Regions from separate parts of the Actinomadura sp. 9N407 genome, predicted to be linked through region 2. Evidence: predicted binding sites of a transcription regulator. Region 2 holds the regulator's gene; the other holds the start of a gene.
The links. The regulator HspR, encoded in region 2, represses chaperone genes until heat shock. The targets are predictions, from matches to a motif close to ANTTGAGTCNNNNNGACTCAANT.
Positions count from the first base shown of each region.

Region 1: a site for HspR is predicted at 2,511-2,533, ahead of lon (endopeptidase La). Genes of this name have one in related genera too.

Region 1 covers NZ_JBIRAW010000001.1:388,554-392,964, forward strand. The annotation lists gene lon (endopeptidase La) at 69-2,471, opposite strand; gene ACH34Q_RS01615 (YybH family protein) at 2,738-3,217, shown strand; gene ACH34Q_RS01620 (TetR/AcrR family transcriptional regulator) at 3,390-3,926, opposite strand; gene ACH34Q_RS01625 (SRPBCC family protein) at 3,923-4,411, opposite strand, start outside.
Region 2 covers NZ_JBIRAW010000050.1:47,438-51,848, forward strand. The annotation lists gene dnaK (molecular chaperone DnaK) at 1-402, shown strand, start outside; gene grpE (nucleotide exchange factor GrpE) at 399-1,040, shown strand; gene dnaJ (molecular chaperone DnaJ) at 1,172-2,353, shown strand; gene ACH34Q_RS44215 (heat shock protein transcriptional repressor HspR) at 2,370-2,837, shown strand; gene clpB (ATP-dependent chaperone ClpB) at 2,850-4,411, shown strand, end outside.

The DNA.
Region 1 (4,411 bases), on a different contig from region 2:
CCCGAGACGGCGAGGACGCCCGCGCCGGAGCGCGGGCGTCCTCGTTTCCCTCCGGCCAGATCCCCTGGTCAGGCGGCGACGGTGGCCGCCACGCTCGTGGCGGGCTCCAGTGCCAGCTCCAGAACCTCGCGGACATCGCTCACCGCGAAGACCGTCATGTTCTCCAGCACCTCGGCCGGCACGTCCTCCAGGTCCGGCTCGTTCCGCTTGGGAACGATCGCGGTCGTGATGCCCAGCCGGCTGGCGGCCAGCAGCTTCTGCTTCAGGCCCCCGATCGGCAGCACCCGCCCGGTCAGCGACACCTCACCGGTCATCGCCACATCGGACCGCACGGGCCGTCCCGTCAGCAGCGAGGCCAGCGCGGTGGTCATCGTGATGCCGGCGCTCGGCCCGTCCTTGGGGATCGCCCCGGCGGGCACGTGGACGTGCACGCCGCGGTCCTTCAGGTCGCCGACCGGAAGCTCCAGCTCCGCACCCCGCGAGCGCAGGTAGCTGAGCGCGATCCGGGCCGACTCCTTCATGACGTCGCCCAGCTGCCCGGTGAGCGTCACGCCGGTGTCACCGGTCTCCTTGTCGGCCAGCGACGCCTCGATGTAGAGGACGTCACCGCCGGCACCGGTGACCGCCAGCCCGGTCGCCACGCCCGGCACGCCCGTACGGCGCTCGGACTTGCTCAGCTCGACCTCCGGCGTGAACCGGGGCCGCCCCAGGTACTCCTTGAGCCCCTCGGCGTCCACGGACACCGGCAGCTCGGTCTTCTCCAGGGCGACGTTGGCCGCGACCTTGCGCAGCACCCGGGCGATCGCCCGGTCGAGCGACCGCACGCCCGCCTCGCGGGTGTACTCGGCCGCCAGCATCCGCAGCGCGTCGTCACCGAAGGCGACCTCCGACGACTCCAGCCCGGCCTTGTCGAGCTGGCGCTGCAGCAGGTGGTCGCGCGCGATCGTGACCTTCTCGTGCTCGGTGTAGCCGTCCAGCTGCACCAGCTCCATCCGGTCCAGCAGCGGCCCCGGGATCGCCTCCACCACGTTCGCGGTGGCCAGGAACAGCACGTCGCTCAGGTCGAGCTCGACCTCCAGGTAGTGGTCCCGGAACGTGTGGTTCTGCTCGGGGTCCAGGACCTCCAGCAGCGCCGCCGTCGGGTCGCCCCGGTAGTCCGCGCCGACCTTGTCGACCTCGTCCAGCAGCACGACCGGGTTCATCGACCCCGCCTCGCGGATGGCCCGCACGATCCGTCCCGGCAGCGCCCCCACGTAGGTGCGCCGGTGACCGCGGATCTCGGCCTCGTCCCGTACGCCGCCCAGCGCGACCCGGACGAACTTGCGGCCCATCGACCGCGCCACCGACTCGCCCAGCGACGTCTTGCCGACCCCGGGCGGGCCGGTCAGCGCCAGCACCGCGCCCGACCGCCGCCCGCCGACGACGCCCAGCCCCCGGTCCGCGCGCCGCTTGCGCACGGCCAGGTACTCGATGATGCGCTCCTTGACGTCGTCCAGGCCCGCGTGGTCGGCGTCCAGGATCTCCCTGGCGCCCGCGATGTCGTACGCGTCCTCGGTGCGCTCGTTCCACGGGATGTCCAGGACGGTGTCGAGCCAGGTACGGATCCAGCCGCCCTCCGGGGAGGCGTCCGACGAGCGCTCCAGCTTGTCGACCTCCTTCAGCGCCGCCTCGCGCACCTTCTCCGGCAGGTCGGCCGCCTCGATCCGGGCCCGGTAGTCGTCCTCCTCGTCGGCGGGGTCGCCGTTGAGGTCGGCGAGCTCCTTGCGGATGGCCTCCTGCTGCTGGCGCAGCAGGAACTCCCGCTGCGTCTTCTCCATGCCCTCCTGGACGTCCTTGCGGATCGTCTCCGCCACGTCCAGCTCGGCCAGGTGGTCGCGCGCCCACCCGATCGCCAGCGTCAGCCGCTCGACCGTGTCCGGCGTCTCCAGCAGCTCGATCTTCTGCTCGTCGCTCAGGTACGGCGCGTACCCGGCGTTGTCGGCCAGCGCCGACGGGTCGTCGATGGCCTGCACCACGTCCACGACCTGCCACGCGCCGCGCTTCTGCAGGATCACGCTGACCAGGCTCTTGTACTCCTTGGCCAGCTCGTGCTCGCGCCCCGTGGCCGGCGGCACCTCGATCTTGGTGCCCTCCACCCACAGCGCCGCGCCGGGCCCGGTCGTCCCGGTCCCGATCCGCACCCGGTCCACGCCCCGCACCACCGCGCCGGGCTCACCACCGGGCAGCCGGCCCTCCTGCTCGATCACTCCGAGCGTGCCGACGGCCGCGTACTGGCCGTTCAGCCGGGGCACCAGCAGCACCCGCGGCTTGACGGTGGACCGGATCCCCGGCCCCTTGGCCTGGCCGACCGACCGGGCCGCCTCGATCGCCGCGCGCACCTCGTTCTCCGAGAGGTCCAGGGGCACGACCATGCCCGGCAGAACGACCCCGTCGTCCAGGGGCAGGACCGGCAACGTCAGGGTCTCGCTCATGCTCAGCTCCAAGTCTGTAGTGCTCCCGACCCAACCTCGGGTTGAGTCATACTCACTCAAGAAAACGGAGCAGCAATTAATTTCCGCAGCAACGTTCGCTCTCAGCGATCAGCCCGATCCCCCGTCGCCGCGCACGGTGACCGGCATGGCCTGAGTTCCGAAGGGAAGGCCGTCCAAGGGTGTTCACCGGAACGCCCGCCCGCATGGACCTGGTCTCCAAGGATCGGCTCATACGCCTCGCAACGCCATGAAGGGAGCCGGCCGGCGTGACGGCGAGCGGACAGGATCGCGAGCAGATCGCGGCGGTGATCGACACGTACAGGCGCGGCTTCGCCACCATGAACGTCGATGACCTCATCGCCATCTGGGACCAGGACCACGACGACCTGGTCTACGTCGCGATGGAAGAGGCAGGTCCCCGACGGACCTGGAAGGACATCGAGGCCTACTACCGCCACGCCCTCCCCGCCGATCCCACGTTCCACGTCGTGGCGATGCAGGTCGAGACATTGTCGATCGGCCTTCTCGAAGACGTCGCACACGTCCTGTGCCGCTTCCGCTTCGAAGGCGAACAGGAGGGCCAGGAGGACCCCGTCATCGCCGAAGGGCGGGCGACCTTCGTCCTGCACCGCCACCGTGCATCGTGGAAGGTGGTCCACTACCACGAATCCGCCCGGCCGCCCTCCCCGGAGCGGAGGCCGTCCCCAGGCCCCCAACCCGATGGCCGCGACGACGCGAAGTCCTGAGCCCAGGGCCTAGGGCTTGCCTCAGCCACCGCGCGAGCGCGTTACCTGGCCGGTGAGGCGACGCCGAAGGCGAGCCTCACCGGCCGATCGCGAAGCGATGCCGCGCTCGCACAGGCACGGTCACGGTGCGAGCCGCCAGGCGAGCACCGTGGGCCGGGTCTTTGAGACAGGTCTAGGGGGCCGTGAAAGCTCGGGCGCCCTCGGTCCAGGTGCGGTCCAGGTCCGAGTGCTCGGGGAAGCGGTGGTCGATCTCGAGGATCACCATGCCGTGCGCGAACGCGAACAGGGCCTGGGCCAGGTGGGGCTCGCCGGTCGCGCGGAAGAACGGCTCGCCGGCCCACTCTTCGAGGCCCGGGGCGAGGCGGTGGCGAGGGAGCGGCCCGGTGGTGGCCAGCCGGTAGAGGTTGGGGTTGGCGCGGGCGTAGCCGCGGTACGCGCGGAGCAGGGCGGGGACCGGCCGGCCGGTTCCGAGGGCGGCGCCGAGGGTGGTGCCGGTCTCGATGAGGGCCCGCTCGATCAGCGCGACCTCGACGCCTTCCTTGTCGGGGAAGTGCTTGTAGAGGGAGGGGGCGCGGATGCCGATGCGGTCGGCCAGGACCCGCATGGTCAGTGCCTCGCGGCCGGCCTCTTCCAGGACGGCCCGGGCGGCCGACACGATCTCGGCCGCCCGGGGTGTCAGCGGGGTGAGGGACGGCTGCTCGCTGGTCATCCGGCCATCTTCTCAACCCGGGCCTTCAGGGCGGCGTTCATCTCCGCGAAGTCGTCCTCGACCTTCAGCATGCCGCCGACGAAGGGCACCAGGACACCGGTGAACGTCTCGCCCTGGACGAGCCTCGTGCGGCCGCCGGCGATCTCCTGCAGCAGGAAGTAGTGCTCGCCGTCCACGATCCCGGGCATCCCGAAGCGGCCGATCCAGCGCAGCTCCTCGCCGGGGGTCGCGGTGAGGACCTTGGGCTTGAACGTCATGACGCCGCCGTCGTTGGAGAGCTCGTTGGTGAGCTTGGCGCCCACCCGGGCCTCGCCCACGGCACTGATGATGAACGGGTTCCACTCGGGGTAGGCGGGGAAGTCGGCCAGCACCGTCCAGACCTGCGCGGGAGTGGCGTCGATCTCGACCTCGGCGCGGAGCTCGCGGGGGCTGACGCGGGTCCAGACGTACAGCCCGGTGACGAGCAGGACGAGGGCGGCGGCGAT
Region 2 (4,411 bases):
CGCGAGGCCGAGGACTACGCCGAGGAGGACCGCAAGCGCAAGGAGGAGGCCGAGGTACGCAACCAGGCCGACACCCTGTCCTACTCGACCGAGAAGTTCCTGCGCGAGAACGACGACAAGGTCCCCGCCGACCTCAAGGCCGAGGTCGAGGAGGCCGTCGCCGAGGTCAAGAAGAACCTCGAGGGCACCGACATCGACGCGATCCGTACCAGCGCCGAGAAGCTCGCCACGACCAGCCAGAAGATGGGCGCGGCCATGTACGCCCAGAACCCTGAGGGCGCCCAGGCCGACGCCGGTCCGACGGCCGACGCGCAGGGCGGTGACGACACCCCGCAGGACGACGAGGTGGTCGACGCCGAGATCGTGGACGACGACAAGGACAAGAAGGACGGTGCCGCGTGACGACCCCTCCCGACAAGGGCGAGGGCGAGGAGCGCGAGGGCCCGGTGATCCGCGACAAGCGGCGCATCGATCCCGAGACGGGGCAGGTCCGGGAGCCGGCGGCGACGCCGGCCGCCCCGGGCCCGCCCCCGGGCGGTGCCGCCGCGTCCGGTGCCACGGCACCGGAGGCCGCGGATCCCCAGGCCGTCGAGCTCCAGGCCCGGCTCGACGAGCGCACCCTGGACCTGCAGCGGCTCAAGGCGGAGTACGACAACTACCGCCGGCGGGTCGAGCGGGACCGGGTCGCGGTCCGCGAGCAGGCCCTGGCCAACGTCCTGAACGAACTGCTTCCGATCCTGGACGACATCGGCCGGGCCCGTGACCACGAGGAACTGGTCGGCGGGTTCAAGTCGGTCGCCGAGACACTGGAGGCGATGACCGGCAAGCTCGGCCTGGAGCGGTACGGGGAGAAGGGCGAGCCCTTCGACCCGACCGTGCACGAGGCGCTGATGCACGGCTTCTCGCCGGACGTGACCGAGACCAGCGTCTCGGACGTCCTCCAGCCGGGTTACCGGATCGGCGAGCGGATCCTGCGGCCGGCCCGGGTCGCGGTGGCCGAGCCCGAGGCGGGCGGCGAAGTCCCCCCGGCCGAGGCCTGATCCGAACGAGGTGACTCCCCGGGGCGGCCCCGGCCGAGGCAAGGCCGGAGCCGCCCCGGGGAGCGAAACTTGAAGCAGGGCACGACGCAGGGCACGAGAGCAGGGCACGAGAAGAGGGAGAGCGGGGCGCCGTGAGCACCAAGGACTACCTGGAGAAGGACTACTACAAGGTCCTCGGTGTCACCAAGACCGCCTCACAGGACGAGATCAAGAAGTCGTACCGGAAGCTGGCGCGCAAGTACCACCCGGACGCCAACAAGGGCGACACCGACTCCGAGGACCGCTTCAAGGAGGTCTCCGAGGCGTACGACGTCCTCTCGGACGAGAAGCGCCGCAAGGAGTACGACTCGGTCCGGTCGATGCCCGGTGGTTTCCGGGGCGGCCGGCAGGGCGAGGGATTCGGCTTCGACCTGGGCGACCTGTTCGGGCAGCAGGGCGGCGGCGGTACCGCCGGTACGGGCGGCACCAGCGACCGGCTCGGCGACATCTTCGGCGGGCTGTTCAACCGAGGCGGCGGGGGCACCCGTACGACCACGGGAGCGCGCCGGGCACGCCGCGGCGCCGACGTCGAGACCGAGGTGACGCTGTCGTTCGGCCGGGCGCTGAACGGCGTGACCGTGCCGCTGAAGCTGACCAGCGAGGCCGGTTGCCCGAGTTGCCGCGGCACCGGCGCCAAGGCCGGGACCGTGCCCAGGGTCTGCCCCAACTGCGAGGGCACCGGGCACGAGACGCGCAACCTGGGCAACTTCGGGTTCCAGGAGCCGTGCCGCGAATGCCGCGGGCGCGGGCTGGTGGTGGACGACCCCTGCCCGACCTGCCACGGCAGCGGCCGCGCGACCGGGACCCGGACGATCCAGGCGCGGATCCCGGCGGGCGTCGCCGACGGCCAGAAGATCCGGCTCAAGGGCAAGGGCGCCCCGGGCGAGAACGGCGGCCCGGCCGGCGACCTGTACGTGAACATCAAGGTCAAGCCGCACAAGCTGTTCGGCCGCAGTGCCGACAACCTGACGCTGACCGTACCGGTGACGTTCCCGGAGGCCGCGCTCGGCGCGGAGATCAAGGTGCCGACGTTCCAGGGCCAGCCGGTGACGCTGCGGCTGCCCGAGGGCACGCCGAACGGCCGGACGCTCCGGGTCCGTGGCCGGGGCGCTCCCCGGCGCGACGGCACCAAGGGCGATCTGCTGGTGACGGTGGACGTCCAGATACCGCAGAAGCTCGACGACCAGACGCGCGAGGCCCTGGAGCGCCTCCGTGCCGCCGACTCCGGTGAGGATCTGCGCAGCGAGCTGCTCCAGCAGGCACGGGAGGAGTGAGGCGGGGTGAGCCATGATGAGCAGAGACCCCTTCGGTGACGACACGCCGGTCTATGTGATCTCGGTGGCCGCCCAGCTGTCCGGCCTGCATCCGCAGACGCTGCGCACCTACGACCGGCTGGGGCTGGTCTGCCCGGGCCGTACGGCGGGGCGGGGCCGCCGCTACTCGATGCGCGACATCGTGATGCTCCGCGAGATCCAGCGGCTCTCCCAGGAGGAGGGCATCAACCTGTCGGGCATCAAGCACATCCTGGAGCTGCAGCGCGACAACGTCATGCTCCGCGACGAGCTCGGCAAGGCGCACGCGGCTCTGGACGAGCTGGCCAACGAGCTCGAATCGACGCGGGCCGTCGCGGCACGCCTGGCTCAGCAGCGGCGGCGCGGTGACGCGGCCGGGGCTCCGGGCGTGCCGGGCGCCGATCTGGTGCCGATCCGCCGCACCAGCGTCGTGGTGTGGCAGGAACGCGACCGGAAGCAGGACTGACGGGGGAACGTGATGGACTACAAGCTGACGCAGAAGAGCCAGGAGGCGGTGTCGGTCGCGGTCCGCCGCACGGCGGCCGAGGGGCACCCCCAGGTGGAGCCCCAGCACCTGCTGGTGGCGCTGATCAGCCAGCCCGAGGGCACGGCCGTCCCGCTGCTGGAGGCCGTCGGCGCCGACTGGCAGGCGATCCGCCGCCGCGCCGAGGAGCAGCTGGCGGCCCAGCCGAAGGCGGCGGGCTCGACCGTCGCCTCGCCGCAGATGGCGCGGCAGACGATCGTGGCGATCAACACCGCGGCCAACCGGGCCAAGCAGCTGGAGGACGAGTACGTCTCGACCGAGCACCTGCTGGTCGGCCTGGCCACCGACGGCGGTCCGGCCGCGGGCCTGCTCAAGGAGTACGGGGCGACGCCGCAGGCACTGCTGGAGGCGTTCGAGAAGGTCCGCGGCCATGCCCGGGTGACCAGCGAGAACCCCGAGGACACGTACCAGGCCCTGGAGAAGTACGGCGTCGACCTGACCGCCGCCGCGCGCGAGGGCCGCCTCGACCCGGTGATCGGCCGCGACGCCCAGATCCGCCGCGTCGTCCAGGTGCTGTCGCGGCGTACCAAGAACAACCCGGTGCTGATCGGCGAGCCCGGCGTCGGCAAGACCGCCGTCGTCGAGGGGCTGGCCCAGCGGATCGTCGCCGGTGACGTCCCCGAGTCGCTGCGCGGCAAGCGGCTGGTCTCGCTGGACCTCAGCGCGATGGTTGCGGGCGCCAAGTACCGGGGCGAGTTCGAGGAGCGGCTCAAGGCCGTCCTGAACGAGATCAAGCAGAGCAACGGCCAGGTCGTCACGTTCATCGACGAGCTGCACACCGTCGTCGGCGCGGGCGCGGCCGAGGGCGCGATGGACGCCGGCAACATGCTCAAGCCGATGCTGGCCCGCGGCGAGCTGCGGATGATCGGCGCGACGACGCTGGACGAGTACCGCGAGCGGATCGAGAAGGACGCCGCCCTGGAGCGCCGGTTCCAGCAGGTCATGGTGGGCGAGCCGTCCGTCGAGGACACGATCGCGATCCTGCGCGGGCTCAAGGGCCGGTACGAGGCGCACCACAAGGTCCAGATCAACGACTCGGCCCTGGTCGCCGCCGCCACCCTGTCCGACCGCTACATCACCTCGCGGTTCCTGCCCGACAAGGCCATCGACCTGGTGGACGAGTCGGCCTCCCGGCTCCGGATGGAGATCGACTCGCGTCCCGTCGAGATCGACGAGCTGCAGCGCTCGGTCGACCGCCTCAAGATGGAGGAGATGGCGATCGGCAAGGAGACCGACGAGGCGTCTAAGCAGCGCCTCGAACGCCTCCGCCGCGACCTCGCCGACCGCCAGGAGCAGCTGAACGCCCTGGTCGGACGGTGGGAGCAGGAGAAGGCCGGGCTGAACCGGGTCGGCGAGATCAAGGAGCGGATCGACCAGCTCCGCGGCGAGGCCGAGCGCGCCCAGCGCGACGGCGACCTGGAGACCTCCGCCCGCCTCTCGTACGGCGAGATCCCGGCCCTGGAGAAGCAGCTGCACGAGGCGGCCGAGCAGGCCGA